DNA from 2 places in the Micromonospora sp. NPDC049282 genome. Region 1 is predicted to be linked to the other one. Evidence: riboswitches for the same ligand, from Rfam matches in the RefSeq annotation. Region 1 holds a riboswitch; the other holds the start of a gene.
What was found. Region 1 has a riboswitch for thiamine pyrophosphate ahead of thiE (thiamine phosphate synthase). Riboswitches for the same ligand answer to the same signal wherever they lie in the genome.
Positions count from the first base shown of each region.

Region 1 (7,252 bases):
AGATGACCTATCGCCGGCTGGGCGACTCCGGGCTCGTGGTGTCCGTGGTCGGCATCGGCTGCAACAACTTCGGCCGCAAGCTCGACCTCGACGGCACCCGGGCGGTGGTGGACGCCGCGCTCGACGCCGGGATCAACTTCTTCGACACCGCCGACATCTACGGCGAACCCCAGGGCGGCTCCGAGGAACTGCTCGGCCAGGCGCTCAAGGGCCGCCGGGACGACGTGGTGGTCGCCACGAAGTTCGGCATGGACATGAACGGGGCGAACGGGCCGGACCACGGCGCCCGGGGCGCCCGCCGCTACATCGCCCGCGCGGTCGAGGCGTCGCTGCGCAGGCTCGGCACCGACCACATCGACCTCTACCAGATGCACGAGCCCGACCCGGGCACGCCGATCGACGAGACGCTCGCCGCGCTCGATGACCTGGTCACCGCCGGCAAGGTGCGCTACCTCGGCAACTCCAACTTCGCCGGCTGGCAGATCGCCGACGCCGACTGGACCGCGTCGTCGCAGGGCCGTACCCGGTTCATCTCCGCGCAGAACCACTACTCGCTGCTGGAGCGCGGGGTGGAGGACGAGGTGATCCCGGCCTGCGAGCGGTTCGGCCTCGGCATGCTGCCGTTCTTCCCGCTCGCCAACGGGTTGCTCACCGGCAAGTACCGGCGGGGCCAGCAGCCACCGGCGGGCAGCCGGCTCGCCGGCGGCGGCCGGTACGCCGAGCGGCTGGCCGCGGCACGTTGGGACACCATCGAGGCGATCGAGACGTACGCGGCCGAGCGCGGGGTGAGCATGCTCCAGGTGGCCATCGGTGGCCTGGCCGCCCGGCCCGCGGTGACCTCGGTGATCGCCGGCGCGACCACGCCCGAGCAGGTACGCGCCAACGCCGACGCGGGCACCTGGCAGCCCACCGACGAGGACCTGGACACCCTCGACGCCCTCCTCTGACACCCCCCGCCCCCGCCCTCGCCCCCCGCCGCCCGGGGGGCGTGACCAGGGGTGAGTGGAACGCTATGGGTGTCTGCGGTGCGTTTTGACACCCATAGCGTTCCACTCACGGACGGCGACCCTGGCGAGTGGAACGCTGTGGGTATCTCGGGGCGCCGGCCCGGCCCGGCCTTGCCGGCCCCTGCCTCCTGGCCCTGCCCGTCCGACCTGGGCGCGGGTCGCGACGCCCAGCCGGATGCGTCGTGTCCCGCCCCGGCGCGGCATGTCCCGGCGTCGCCCGGCACGGCGCAGCACGACGAGGTCCAGCGGCGGCAGTAGGGCGTCAGCGGGCCGGCATGGTGGTGCGGCGTTCGGCGAGGGCCTGGTGGACCAGGGCGACAGTGGCCTCGGGGCGGCGCAGCACGTCGTCGGCGGTGAACCGGAGCACGATCCAGCCCGCCGAGCGCAACGCGTTCAGGCGCGCCACGTCCCGCCGGAACTGGGCCCGCTCCCGGTGGTGGTCGCCGTCGTACTCGACCGCGATGCGCAGCGTCGGCCAGGCCAGATCTACCCGGGCCACGAAGCGCCCGCCGTGGCGCACCTCGTGCTGGGCGGTCAGCGGGCCGAGGCCGGCGTCGAGGAGGAGCAGCCGCAGGCGCGTCTCCATCGGGGACTCACTCAGCGGCTCGGCCAGCGTCAACACCTCGCGCAGCAGTGACGAGCCCGGCCAGCCGGGACGGTCCGCGGCGTAGGCGCGCAGCGCGGTGAGTTCCACCACCCGGCGACGCAGCAGCGCGTCGACGGCGACCAGCGCCTCCACCCGGGGACCGAGGCGACCCAGGTCGAACGCCGTGCGCAGCGCGGTGGTGACCGGCAGCCCGGCGAACCGGGTGCGATCCCGTGCCGGTGCCGGTGACCGCACGATCGACAGCCGGGGATGCGGGCGCAGCCGGGCTGTCGTCGGCAGGAGCACGGTCACCGGATCGCCCCGGGTGAGCAGGTCGGCACCGAACAGGTAGGCCGCGCTGCGGCTGGCCAGCACCGCGTCCGGCGGCAGCCGCAACGCGACCGCCTCGCACCACATCCGGTGGTCGTCGGCGCGGTGTCCGCCCCGGTGCACGTACACGTCCGGCAGGAGGCGGACCCACGTCGGCCCGCGCAGCTTCGTCCAGGTCAGCAGTCCTTCGGCGACGGCACGGCTGCCCCGGAACGGCAGGGACGACAGACGTGGCGGGACACGGGCGGAGGTGGCCATCCGGGCAGCGTGTCGTGATGCGACGGTCACCCGCTGTCCCGGTCCGCCGAGTGGTGCCGTCGTGGGAAAAACGTCATCCGGTCTTCCGTCCGGCCGGGGACCCGTCGTACGGTAGGCCGCAAGTGACCCACGGGAGCCCGGTACGGACCGGGCTGAGAGGGGGGCTGACAGCCCCCGACCGTCGAACCTGATCCGGGTAATGCCGGCGCAGGGAGGAGCGTTGCCGTGCCGTCCCTGGGACGACTGCATCTCATCACCGACACCCGGCCCGGGCGGGATCCGCTCGGCGTGCTGCGTGCCGCCCTGCCGGTGGCCCGCGCCGAACTCGTCGTGCAGGTGCGGGTGGCGGACGATGCCACCGACCGGGAGGCGTACGAGCTGGCCCGGCGGGTGGTCGAGGCCTGCCGGCCGTACGGGGCGCGCTGCCTGGTCAACGACCGGCTGCACGTGGCGCTCGCGGTGGGCGCGTCCGGCGGCCACGTCGGGGCGGACGATCTGCCGGTGGCCGCCGCGCGCCGGGTGCTCGGCGCCGACGCGGTGCTCGGCGCGACCGCCCGGGAGGCGGACACCGCCCGGGCCGCGGTGGCCGACGGGGCCAGCTACCTGGGCGTGGGCCCGTGCCACGCCACCACCACGAAGCCGGGCCTGCCCGCGCCGATCGGTCCGGACGGGGTACGCGCCGTGGCCGGGGCGGTGACCGTTCCGGTGATCGCCATCGGCGGGGTGACCGCCGCGTCGGTGCCGGCGCTGCGGGCCGCCGGGGCGTACGGGGTGGCGGTGGTCGGCGCGCTCAGCTCGGCGGCCGATCCCGCGCACGCCACCGCCGCGCTGCTCGGGGCGCTGACGTGTTGAGCGGGGGCCCTTCCGCTACCGGAAGCGTTGACAAGGGGCCCTTCCTTACCGAGGTGGGGGTGGTGGGGGCGGGGCCGGTGGGGCTGGCGATCGCGTGGCGGTGCGCGCAGCGCGGGCTGCGGGTGAGTGTGCACGACGACCGGCCCGGGTCGGGAGCGTCGCGGGTGGCCGCCGGCATGCTCTCCCCGGTCGCCGAGGCGTACTTCGGTGAGCAGGAGCTGACCGCGCTGCTGGTCGAGTCCGCGGCACGTTGGCCCGGGTTCGCCGCCGAGCTGGCCGAGGCGAGCGGCGTCGACCTCGGCCACCGCACCGAGGGCACGCTTGTGGTCGGGCTCACCGCCGACGACCTGGCCGAGGCGGGGCGGCTGTGGTCGTACCAGCGGGGGTTGGGACTGCCGATCACGCCGCTGCGTCCGTCGGCGCTGCGCGACCGCGAGCCGGCGCTCGCCACCCGGGTGCGCGGCGGCGCGGTCGCTCCCGGCGACCACCAGGTCGACCCGCGCCGGCTGGTCGCCGCGTTGCGCGTCGCGGCCGAACGGGCCGGCGTGGTGTTCCGGCCCGCCCGGGTCGGCGCGCTGTCCGAGGTGGACGCGCGGGTCACCGTGGTCGCGGCCGGCTGCGGCGCCGCCGCGCTGACCGGGCTGCCGGTGCGGCCGGTGAAGGGCCAGGTGCTCCGGCTCCGCGCGCCCGGTGGCGGCCCGCCGGGCTTCCGGCACGTGATCCGGGGGTACGCCGACGGCGAGCCGGTCTATCTGGTGCCCCGGAACAGCGGCGAGGTGGTGGTCGGGGCGACCGTCGAGGAACGCGCGGACACCGAGGTCACCGCCGGCGGCGTGCTGCGGCTGCTCCGCGCGGCCGTCGAACTGGTTCCGGAGCTGACCGAGTACGAGCTGGTCGAGGCGGTCGCCGGGCTGCGCCCGGGCACCCCGGACAACGCGCCGGTGATCGGGGCGCTGCCCGGCCGGACCGGCGTGCTCGCCGCCACCGGGCACCACCGGCACGGCATCGTGCTCACCCCGGTCACCGCGGACCTCGTCACCGAACTGATCGTCACCGGCGAGCCGGATCCGGCGCTCGCCCCCTTCACCCCGGACCGGTTTCCGAAGGAGCCCAGGTGGAACTGATCGTCAACGGCACGGGACGGACGCTGCCCGACGGCGTCACGGTGGCCGAGGTGGTCCGCGCGGTCACCGGGCAGCAGCGCGGCCTCGCGGTCGCGGTCAACGGCGAGGTGGTGCCGCGCGGCGGCTGGCCGGTGAGCGTGCTGCGCGACGGCGACCGGGTCGAGGTGCTCAGCGCCGCGCAGGGCGGGTGAGCGGGATGTCCCTGGAGATCGGTGGCGTCGCGTTCGGCTCCCGGCTCGTCCTCGGCACCGGTGGCGCGGCCAACCTGCACGTGCTGGAGGCGGCGATCCGCGCCTCCGGCGCCGAGCTGGTGACGCTGGCGCTGCGCCGGGTGGACACCACCCCGGGCGGTACGGGTGGGCTGCTCGACCTGCTGGAGCGCTGCGGCGTACGGCTGCTGCCGAACACGGCCGGCTGCCGGACCTCGGTGGAGGCGGTGAAGGTGGCGCACCTGGCCCGGGAGGCGTTCGACACCGACTGGGTGAAGCTGGAGGTGATCGGCGACGAGCGCACGCTGCTGCCCGACGGGGTGGAGCTGCTGCGCGCCGCGGAGGACCTGGTCGCCGACGGGTTCACCGTGCTGCCGTACACCTCGGACGATCCGGTGCTGGCCCGCCGGCTGGCCGACGTGGGGTGCGCGGCGGTGATGCCGGCCGGCTCGCCGATCGGCTCCGGCCTGGGCATCGGCAACCCGCACCACATCCGGCTGATCCGGCAGGCCGTGGACGTGCCGGTGATCCTCGACGCCGGCATCGGCACGGCCTCCGACGCCGCGCTCGCGATGGAGTTGGGCTGCGACGCGGTGCTGCTGGCCAGCGCCGTCACCCGCGCCGCCGACCCGGTGGCGATGGCCACCGCGATGCGGCACGCGGTCGAGGCCGGCCACCTGGCGTACGGCGCGGGTCGCATCCCGCGCCGCGACCACGCGCTCCCGTCCACCCCCGACGAAGGCCGACCGAACCTGTGACCGTCCCCGCCGCCACCGATCCCGGCGTGCGCACGCCCATCGAGAGCGATCCTGGTGCGCGCACGTCCCTCGAGGGGCGGATGGGTACCAAGGTCCGCCGACGCCCGAGCGGACTGGTGCTGCTGACGGATCGGTGGGTGGCTCGACGGGCGCTGGTGGAGGTCGTCGCGGCGGCGGTGGGCGGGGGAGTGCGGTGGGTGGTGCTCCGGGAGAAGGACCTGCCCCGCGCCGAACGCCTCGCCCTCGCCGTCGAGTTGCGCGCGGTGCTCGCCGACGCCGGCGGCACCCTGATCGTGGCCGGCTCCGACCCGCTCGACGGGGACGCCGTGCACCTGCCCGCCGCCGGCCCGTACCCGCCGCCGCGCCTCGGGCTGGTTGGCCGCTCCTGCCACGACGCCGCCGAACTGGCCCGACTCACCACCGAGGACCACGCGACCCTGTCGCCGGTGTTTCCGACCCGCACGAAACCCGGCTACGGCCCGGCGCTGGGCCCGGACGGGTTGCGCGAGCTGATCGCGGTCAGCCCGGTCCCGGTGCTCGCCCTCGGCGGCATCGAAACCCCGGACCAGGTCAGGGCGTGCGTCGCCGCGGGCGCGGCGGGCGTCGCCGTGCTCGGCACGATCATGCGCGCCACCGACCCGACCGACACGGCCACCACGCTCGGCAGAGCCTTCCAGGAGGCGTCCACCCCCACCACCGGAGAGACGAGACAGTGACGCCCAGAACAGTTCTCACCATCGCCGGCTCCGACTCCGGCGGCGGCGCCGGCATCCAGGCCGACCTCAAGACGTTCGCCGCGCTCGGGGCGTACGGGACCAGCGTGCTCACGGCCGTCACCGCGCAGAACACCCGGGGTGTGGACGCGGTCCTGCCGCTGCCTCCGCAGACCGTCCGCGACCAGCTCGACAGCGTGCTCGGCGACTTCGCCGTCCGCGCGGTGAAGACCGGGATGCTCGGGACCCCGGCGGTCGCCGAGGCGGTGGCCGAGGCGGCCCGGGACGGGCGGCTGCCCCGCCTGGTCGTCGACCCGGTGCTGGTCGCCACCAGCGGGCACCGGCTCGGTGTGGTGGAGGCGGTCGAGCGGCTGCTGCCGTACGCCGAGGTGGCGACGCCGAACTGCGCGGAGGCCGCGGCCCTCACCGGGCGCGAGGTGGGCACGGTCGAGGAGATGGTCGCCGCGGCCGAGGCGCTGGCGGCGCGCGGCCCGGCGTTCGTGGTGGTGACCGGCGGCGACGTGGACGCGGCCGGCGAGTCGGTGGACGTGCTGGCCGGCGGCGGGACGACGCGGCTGCTGCGCGCGCCCCGGGTGGTGACGCGGCACCACCACGGCACCGGCTGCTCGTTCGCGGCGGCCGTCGCGGTCCGGCTGGCCGCCGGCGACGCGGCGCCGGTCGCGGTGGCCGCCGCCAAGGAGTACGTGACCCGTGCGCTGACCGGCGCGCGGAGTTGGGCGCTGGGCGCGGGTCACGGCCCGCTGGACCACTTCGGCTGGTCCGCTTGAGCGACAGGGAGGCTGTCATGCAGGCACGTCGCAAGGTGTACGTGGAGGGGACCCGGCCGGGGGTCCGGGTGCCGTTCGCCGAGGTGACGCTGACCGGGGACAACCCACTGGTACGGCTCTACGACACCTCCGGTCCCGGCTCCGACCCGGAGGTGGGGCTGCCCGCGCTGCGCGGGCCGTGGATCGCCGAGCGGGGCGACGTCGCGCCGGTCCGGGGCGCAGGCACGCCGCTGGCCGGGGTGGACGGGAAGCGGCCGACCCAGCTCGCGTACGCCCGGGCCGGGACCGTCACGGCGGAGATGGAGTTCGTGGCGATCCGGGAGGGGGTGACGCCCGAGTTCGTCCGGGACGAGATCGCGGCCGGCCGGGCGGTGCTGCCGCTCAACGTCAACCACCCGGAGTGCGAGCCGGCGATCATCGGCAAGGCGTTCCTGGTGAAGGTGAACGCCAACATCGGCACCTCGGCGGTGACGTCGTCGGTGGCCGACGAGGTGGAGAAGCTGACCTGGGCGACCCGGTGGGGCGCGGACACCGTGATGGACCTGTCCACCGGGAAGCGGATCCACGAGACCCGCGAGGCGATCGTGCGGAACTCCCCGGTGCCGATCGGCACCGTGCCGATCTACC
Region 1 is NZ_JBICSL010000021.1:42,419-49,670, reverse strand. Features, by position in the region: gene ACGFI2_RS26550 (aldo/keto reductase) at 1-947, shown strand, start outside; gene ACGFI2_RS26545 (DUF559 domain-containing protein) at 1,270-2,181, opposite strand; TPP riboswitch at 2,301-2,412, shown strand; gene thiE (thiamine phosphate synthase) at 2,407-3,033, shown strand; gene thiO (glycine oxidase ThiO) at 3,030-4,157, shown strand; gene thiS (sulfur carrier protein ThiS) at 4,148-4,348, shown strand; gene ACGFI2_RS26525 (thiazole synthase) at 4,345-5,124, shown strand; gene ACGFI2_RS26520 (thiamine phosphate synthase) at 5,205-5,840, shown strand; gene thiD (bifunctional hydroxymethylpyrimidine kinase/phosphomethylpyrimidine kinase) at 5,837-6,625, shown strand; gene thiC (phosphomethylpyrimidine synthase ThiC) at 6,643-7,252, shown strand, end outside.

Region 2 (7,252 bases), on a different contig from region 1:
TTGCGGGAGGTCCGCTCGACGTGTCGCAGGTGCCCGGCCAGCGGCCCGAACTCCTGGTACGCCCCGGGCGTCTGCCCCCTGCCGACGGCGAGCGTGGGCAGCCACTTCGCGTAGAAGGCACCGGCCCGGGCGCCGGCCTTCGCCTTGCGGCCCAGCCCGGCGTCCGGGTCGATGATGTCGCCGGCCACCGACAGGTGCGCGTCGACCGCCTCCCGGGCGATCAGCAGGTGCATGATCTCGGTGGAGCCCTCGAAGATCCGGTTGATCCGCAGGTCGCGCAGGAGCTGCTCGACCGCGGCCGGGCGCTCGCCCCGGGCTTCCAGCGACTCGGCCGTCTCGTAGCCGCGCCCGCCCCGGATCTGGATCAGCTCGTCGGCGATCCGCCAGGCCATCTCGCTGGCGTAGAGCTTGACCAGGGCCGCCTCGATCCGGATGTCGTTGCGGTCGTCGTCGGCGAGCAGGCAGGACAGGTCCAGCATGGACTCCATGCCGTAGGTGGTGGCGGCGATGAACGACAGCTTCTTCGCCACCGCCTCGTGCTCGCCGACCGGCCGGCCCCACTGCACCCGGTCGCCGGCCCACTCCCGGGCCACGTTGAGCGCCCACTTGCCGGCGCCCACGCACATCGCCGGCAGCGACAGCCGGCCGGTGTTCAGCGTGGTCAGCGCGATCTTCAGGCCCTTGCCCTCGCCGCCGATCACGTTCTCCTTCGGCACGAACACGTCGTGGAACCGGGTGAGGCTGTTCTCCAGGCCGCGCAGCCCGACGAAGGCGTTGCGCCGCTCCACGGTGATGCCGTCGCTGTCGCCCTCCACCACGAACGCGGTGATGCCGCCGCGCCGGCCCTCGACGGCCGGCACCCGGGCCATCACCACCAGCAGGGTGGCGACGGTGCCGTTGGTGGCCCAGAGCTTCACCCCGTTGAGCCGGTAGCCGGTGCCGTCCTCGGTCGGCTCGGCGGTGGTCGCGAGTCGGGCCGGGTCGGAGCCGACGTCCGGCTCGGTGAGCAGGAACGCGGAGACCTCACCGGCGGCCAACCGGGGCAGGAAGAGGTCCTTCTGCTCCGGCGTGCCGAACATCTTCAGCGGCTGCGGCACGCCGATCGACTGGTGCGCGGAGAGCAGGGCGCTGATCGCCGGGTTCACCGAACCGGCGAGCATCAGCGCGCGGCAGTAGTGCAGGTTGCTCAGCCCGAGGCCGCCGTACTTCCGGTCGATCTTCATGCCGAAGGCGCCGAGCCGGGCCAGCCCGTGGAACACCTCGTCCGGGATGTGCGCGTCGCGCTCGATCGCCGCGCCGTCCACCTCGCTGCCCAGGTACGCCCCGAACGCGCCGAGGAACTCCTCGGCGCGGGCCACGTCGGCCGGGTCGGATCGGGGCCAGGGGTCGATCAGGTCGAGCCGGAACCGGCCGAGGAAGAGTTCCTTGCCGAAGCTGGGCCGGTCCCAGGCCGACTCGCGGGCCGCCTCGGCGACCTGGCGGGCCTCCTTCTCCGAAACCTGACCGGCCTCGGTGGGCAGCGGCCCCACCCCGTCGGCATTGTTCTGTGTCGTGGTCACGGCTGCCTCCTGGATGGTCGGTCCGGCTGCGATCGACGCGCTCGACGAAGACGACGCTACCCCCGGGTGTTACCCAGGGGTAGCGTCGCGTGCACGCCCGATTTGGCGGACCGTCAGTCGCTGGTGAGCGTCTGCGGGTCGTCGTCATCGTCGTCGATGTCGTCCTCACCCCAGTTGCGGCGGCTGAACGGCAGGACGGCCCAGAACAGCAGGAACCAGATGCCGGTGAGCGCGCTGAGCAGGAACGCGATCGGCCGGTCCAGCACGAAGTCGCTGACCAGCAGGACCGAGCTGACCATCGCGATCAGCATGAAGAACAGGCCCCCGGTGGCCATCCGGTGGGCGAAGCGGACCAGCTCCGGCTTGCGGCCCTGGCGGAACAGCGCCCGGTGGAACGCGACCGGCGAAATGATCATCGCGGCGGACGCCGCGGCGGTCAGCAGCGCCAGAATGTAGACGTCACGCTGGAACTCGGTGGTCCGGGTGAACCCGTTGCTGAACGGCAGCGTCAGCAGGAACGCGAAGAGGATCTGCACGCCGGTCTGCGCCACGCGCAGCTCCTGGAGCAGGTCGGCGAAGTTGCGCTGCCAACGCTGCTTCTCGGATTCCTTGGACACTGGTGAACCTCCGGGGAAGACGGCACGGCCGGCGGGTGAACGCCCGCCGGCAGGAGCGCCTGTGCCCGCTTCGGATGATCACGAAACCGGTTCAGGATCCGCGGCGGATCCGCCCGGCGTACCGCGCCTCCAGCTCGGCGTTGTGCTCGTCGCCGCCGGTGATGTTGGCGGACAGGTAGACCGGTGGCCGCTCCCCCGCCGCGACCAGCCGGGCCACCACCTCGACGGTGATCTGCTGGGCCAGCAACGCGGCGGTGATCGAGGAGACCGCGCCGACCGCGCCGCCGCCGGGCAACGGCAGCGTGGCATCGCCGTACGGGGCGCCGTTGTCCAGCAGCACGTCGGCGAAGTCGGCGAGCTTGCGACCGGACGGGTGCCGCGAGATCATCCCTTCCGCGTGCCGCGCCGAGGTGATCGCCACCAGGGGATGCCCGCGTTCCTTCACCACGGACGCGAACTCCACCATCGCCCCGTTCACGCCCGAGTTGGAGGCGAGCACGAACACGTCCTGCGGCCGGACCGGGGCCAGCTCGTAGAGGCGGTGCGCCACCGCCGGCTCGCGTTCCAGCTTCGGGCCGAGCACGTCGGCCGGCTCGCCGCCGAGCAGGACCAGGTCGCGCAGCGCGATCCGGTTGGTGGGCACCAGCCCGCCGGCCCGGCCGGCGATCTCCATGGCGAGCGCCTCGGAGTGCCCGGTGCCGAACGCGTGCACCACCCCGTCGGCGCGTACCGCCGCGACGATCAGGTCGGCCGCCGCGGCCACGTTCACCCGCTGCTCTGCGGCGACCCGCTCCATCGTCGACGTCACCGTCGCCAGGTACGCCTCGGCACTCACCGTCATGCTTTCTCCGTCCCTGACGTCCGGGCGAGGATCGCCTCGGCCAGCGGGCCGGGGGCCTCGTCGGGGATCCAGTGGCTGACGCCGGGGAGCACCACGAAGCGGTAGTCGCCGGTGACGTGCGCCGCGCACGCCTCGGCGGCGGTCCGGCCGATCGCCACGTCCCGGTCGCTCCAGACGTACGTGGTCGGCGCCGCCACCGGCCCGACCGCCTTCATGTCCGACCCGCTCATCGCGCGGTACCAGTTGAGCGCGGCGGTGAGCGCGCCCGGTGAGCGCATCGGCTCGGCGTAGCGCTCGACCGTGTCCGTGTCGCCGACCCCGCGCAGCAGCCGGCGCAGCGCGGCCCCGCGCAGCGCCAGCAGCACCTTCTCCGCCTTGCCCGGCATCCGGAACAGCGCCATGTAGGCGGACTTCGCCTTCTGCCGCGGGTCGGTGGCGAGCGCGTGCCCCATCGCGGCCGGGTGCGGCACCGACACCGCGGTCAGCGTCCGCACCCGCTCCGGGTGCGCCGCGGCCAGGCCCCAGGCCACGATCGCGCCCCAGTCGTGCCCGACCAGGTGGGCGGCGGTCACCCCGAGCCCGTCCAGCACGGCCGCCGCGTCGGCCACCAGCTCCGGGATCCGGTACGCCTCGACCGCGTCCGGCCGCGCGCCGGGCGAGTAGCCGCGCTGGTCGAGCGCGTACGTGCGCAGCCCGGCGGCGTGCAGCGCGGGCGTCACCGCGTCCCACTCGCCGGCGTGCTGCGGGAAACCGTGCAGCAGCAGGACGGGCTCGCCGTCCTCGGGGCCCCCGGTGCGTACGTCGAACGTCAGGCCCCGCGCCTCGATCCGCATGATCGCCACCGTAGCCGACCTTCGCCCTGCTGGGCCCGGGGCCGCCGTCGGTGCTAGCGTCTGCGACGAGACAACTTCACATCCGACAGGGGAGCGCACAGCGCTGAGAGTGCGGGCCGGTGCCCGCAGACCCTCGAACCTGATCTGGGTAATGCCAGCGCAGGGAGTTCGGTCGACCTCCAGCCGCGCCGCAGTCCGGGCAAACCGGCCGCGGCGTGCGTCTTCTCCTGGTTCCTCACCACGAACTGGGAGTCCGTCATGAACCACACCGACAGCAACCGCTGGCGTACCGTCGACATCGTCGTCGCCTCGGTGATCGCGGTCGCCTTCGGCGTCGTCTTCTGGGCCTGGGGCCTGCTCTGGAGCGCCACCGACGCGGCGTTCGCGTTCTTCCCGCCGGCGCAGGCGGTGCTCTACGGCGTGTGGCTGATCCCGGCGGTGCTCGCCGGCCTGATCATCCGCAAGCCGGGCGCGGCGCTCTACTGCGAGACGGTGGCCGCGATCGTGTCCGCGCTGCTGGGCAGCCAGTGGGCGGGCATCGTGATCCTCCAGGGCCTGATGCAGGGCATCGGCGCCGAGCTGGCGTTCGCCGCGTTCCGCTACCGCTCGTTCCGGCTGCCGGTGGCGGTGCTGGCGGGCGCGCTCACCGGCCTCGGCGCGGCGATCTTCGACTTCGTCTACTGGAACAAGGCCTACGAGCTGACCTCCTACCGCATCCCGTACGCGCTGATCACGATCGTCAGCGCCACCGTCGTCGCCGGCTTCGGCGCGTGGGTGCTGACCCGGGCGCTGGCCAACACCGGCGTCCTGGACCGCTTCCCCGCCGGCCGCGACCGAGCCCTGGTCTGACGGGGATCCCGCCGTTGATCAAGGAGTTCGCGTCGGCGGCGAGCGGTTTTCCTGACGCGAACTCCTTGATCACTGAGGCTGGGGAAGGGGTGGGACCGTGAGCGGCGTGGTGCTGCGGGGGTTCGGGTGGCGGCACGGGGGACGCCGGGCCTGGGCGGTACGCGGCATCGACCTGCGTGTGGAGAGCGGGGAACGGGTGCTGCTGCTGGGCGCGTCGGGGGCGGGCAAGAGCACGCTGCTGGCGGCGCTGGCCGGGCTGCTGCCCGACGACTCCGGCGAGCAGGAGGGCACCGTCGAGATCGACGGGCTGGACCCGCGCAAGGCCCGCGAGCGCGTCGGCGTGGTGTTCCAGGACCCGGAGACCCAGCTGGTGATGGCCCGCTCCGGCGACGACGTCGCGTTCGGGCTGGAGAACCGGGGCGTGCCCGCCGAGGAGATCTGGCCCCGGGTGGACGAGGCGCTGCGCCGGGTCGGCTTCCCCTACCACCGGGACCGCCGGACCGCCGCGCTCAGCGGAGGCGAGCAGCAGCGGCTGGCGCTCGCCGGGGCGCTCGCGCTCCGGCCGGGACTGCTGCTGCTCGACGAACCCACCGCCAACCTCGACCCGGCCGGGGCCACGCTGATCCGCCGGGCGGTCGCGGACGCGCTCGACCCGGACACCACGCTGATCCTCGTCGAGCACCGGGTCACCGAGGCGTTGCCGCTTGTCGACCGGGTGGTGGTGCTGGAGCCCGGTGGCGGGGTGCGGGCCGACGGGCCGCCCGAGGCGGTCTTCGCCGCGCACGGCGCGGCGCTGGCCGCCGCCGGGGTCTGGGTGCCCGGGCACACCGTGCCGCCGCGGCACGCCGCCACGCCGGCCGGCGACGTGCTGCTCACCGCCGACCGGCTCGGCCTGCCGCCCCGGCTGGCCCCCACCGACCTCCGGGTACGCGCCGGCGAGGCGCTCGCCGTGCTCGGCCCGAACGGCGTCGGCAAGTCCACCCTGGCGCTGCTCCTCGGTGGCCTGACGCGCCCCGGCGCGGGTGCGGTCACCGCCTCCGCCGAACTGGCCGGCCGGGACGCGCGCACTCCGCCGCACCGGTGGCGGGCGCCCGCGCTGGCCGGACGGATCGGCTCGGTCTTCCAGGACCCGGAGCACCAGTTCGTCACCGGCACGGTCCGCGACGAGCTGGCGCTCGGGCCGCGCCGGACCGGGAGGTCCGAGGCGGCGGTCACCGCGACCGTCGACGCGCTGCTGGAGCGGCTGCGGCTGGACCGGCTCGCCGGCGCCAACCCGTACACCCTCTCCGGTGGCGAGGCGCGGCGGCTGAGCGTGGCGACCGCCCTGGCCACCGCGCCCCGCCTGCTGATCTGCGACGAGCCCACGTTCGGCCAGGATCGGCGCACCTGGCTGGAGCTGGTCGACCTGCTGGCCGAGCTGCGCGACGCCGGGCACGGCGTGGTCGCGGTGACCCACGACGCGGACTTCGTGGCCGCGCTGGCCGACCGGACGCTCAACCTGGACCGCCCGCCCGCCGACCCGGACGGGGTGGTCCCGTGATCGGCCTGGAACCGGTGGCGACGCCGGGCGCCCCGTTGGCGCGGCGCAACCCGGTGGCGAAGCTGGCCGCCGCACTGGTGTTCACCGTCGTGCTGGTGGCGACGCTGGACCCGGTCGCGCCGGCCATCGCCATCGCGGTCGAGCTGGCCGTGCTGCCGCTGTTCGGCGTCCGCTACCGGGTGCTGGCCCGGCGGGCCTGGCCGCTGCTGGCCGCCGCCGTCGGCATCCTGGTCACGCTGGTGCTCTTCGCCGCCGACCGGTCCGGCCGGGTGTTCGTCGAGGCCGGCCCGGTGGTGGTCACCGAGGGCGTGCTGGTCACGGCGCTCGGGCTGGTGCTGCGCATGCTCGCGGTGGCGCTGCCCGGGATCATCGTCTTCGCCACCACCGATCCGACGGAACTGGCCGACGCGCTGATCCAGAACGCGAAGGCGCCGGCCCGGTTCGCCATCGGCGCGCTGGCCGCGTTCCGGCTGGTGCCGCTCCTCGAACAGGAGTGGCGGATGATCAGCATGGCTCGCCGCGCCCGGGGCGTGGACGCCGGGCGCAATCCGCTGGCCAAGCTGCGGCTCTTCGCGTCGACCGCGTTCACGCTGCTGGTCGGCGCGATCCGGCGCGGCACCCGGCTGGCCGTCGCGATGGATGCCCGGGGCTTCGACGCGGGCACCCCGCGCGCGGTGGCCCGTCCGCAGCGGTTCGTCGTCGCCGACTGGCTGTTGATCACCGGAGCGGCGCTGCTGGCCGGCTCGGCGTTGACGGCCAGCGTGCTGCTCGGCACCTTCCGGCCGCTGATCGGGTGACCACTCGCCCCGTCAGCCCGGCGCCTGCCGAACAGGTCGGGCGTACTGCCCGGCGACGACCAGGACGGCTGCCATTCCCGCCAGCGACGGCAGTGTCCACCACCAGCCGAACGGGCTGCCGTCGTGCACCCCGGAGATCCACGCGGCGCTGATCGCGATCGCCCCGGTCAGCAGGAAACCGGCGAACGGCGGAGCCATCAGCCGCAACGCCAGTAG
Region 2 is NZ_JBICSL010000026.1:62,626-69,877, forward strand. Features, by position in the region: gene ACGFI2_RS28675 (acyl-CoA dehydrogenase family protein) at 1-1,559, opposite strand, end outside; gene ACGFI2_RS28680 (DUF6328 family protein) at 1,673-2,176, opposite strand; gene ACGFI2_RS28685 (sugar isomerase domain-containing protein) at 2,268-3,017, opposite strand; gene ACGFI2_RS28690 (alpha/beta fold hydrolase) at 3,014-3,850, opposite strand; TPP riboswitch at 3,928-4,034, shown strand; gene ACGFI2_RS28695 (ECF transporter S component) at 4,109-4,699, shown strand; gene ACGFI2_RS28700 (ABC transporter ATP-binding protein) at 4,797-6,239, shown strand; gene ACGFI2_RS28705 (energy-coupling factor transporter transmembrane component T family protein) at 6,236-7,036, shown strand; gene ACGFI2_RS28710 (hypothetical protein) at 7,049-7,252, opposite strand, start outside.
Region 2: it holds a riboswitch for thiamine pyrophosphate, as region 1 does, so the genes downstream of both, ACGFI2_RS28695 (ECF transporter S component) here and thiE (thiamine phosphate synthase) in region 1, are expected to answer to the same signal.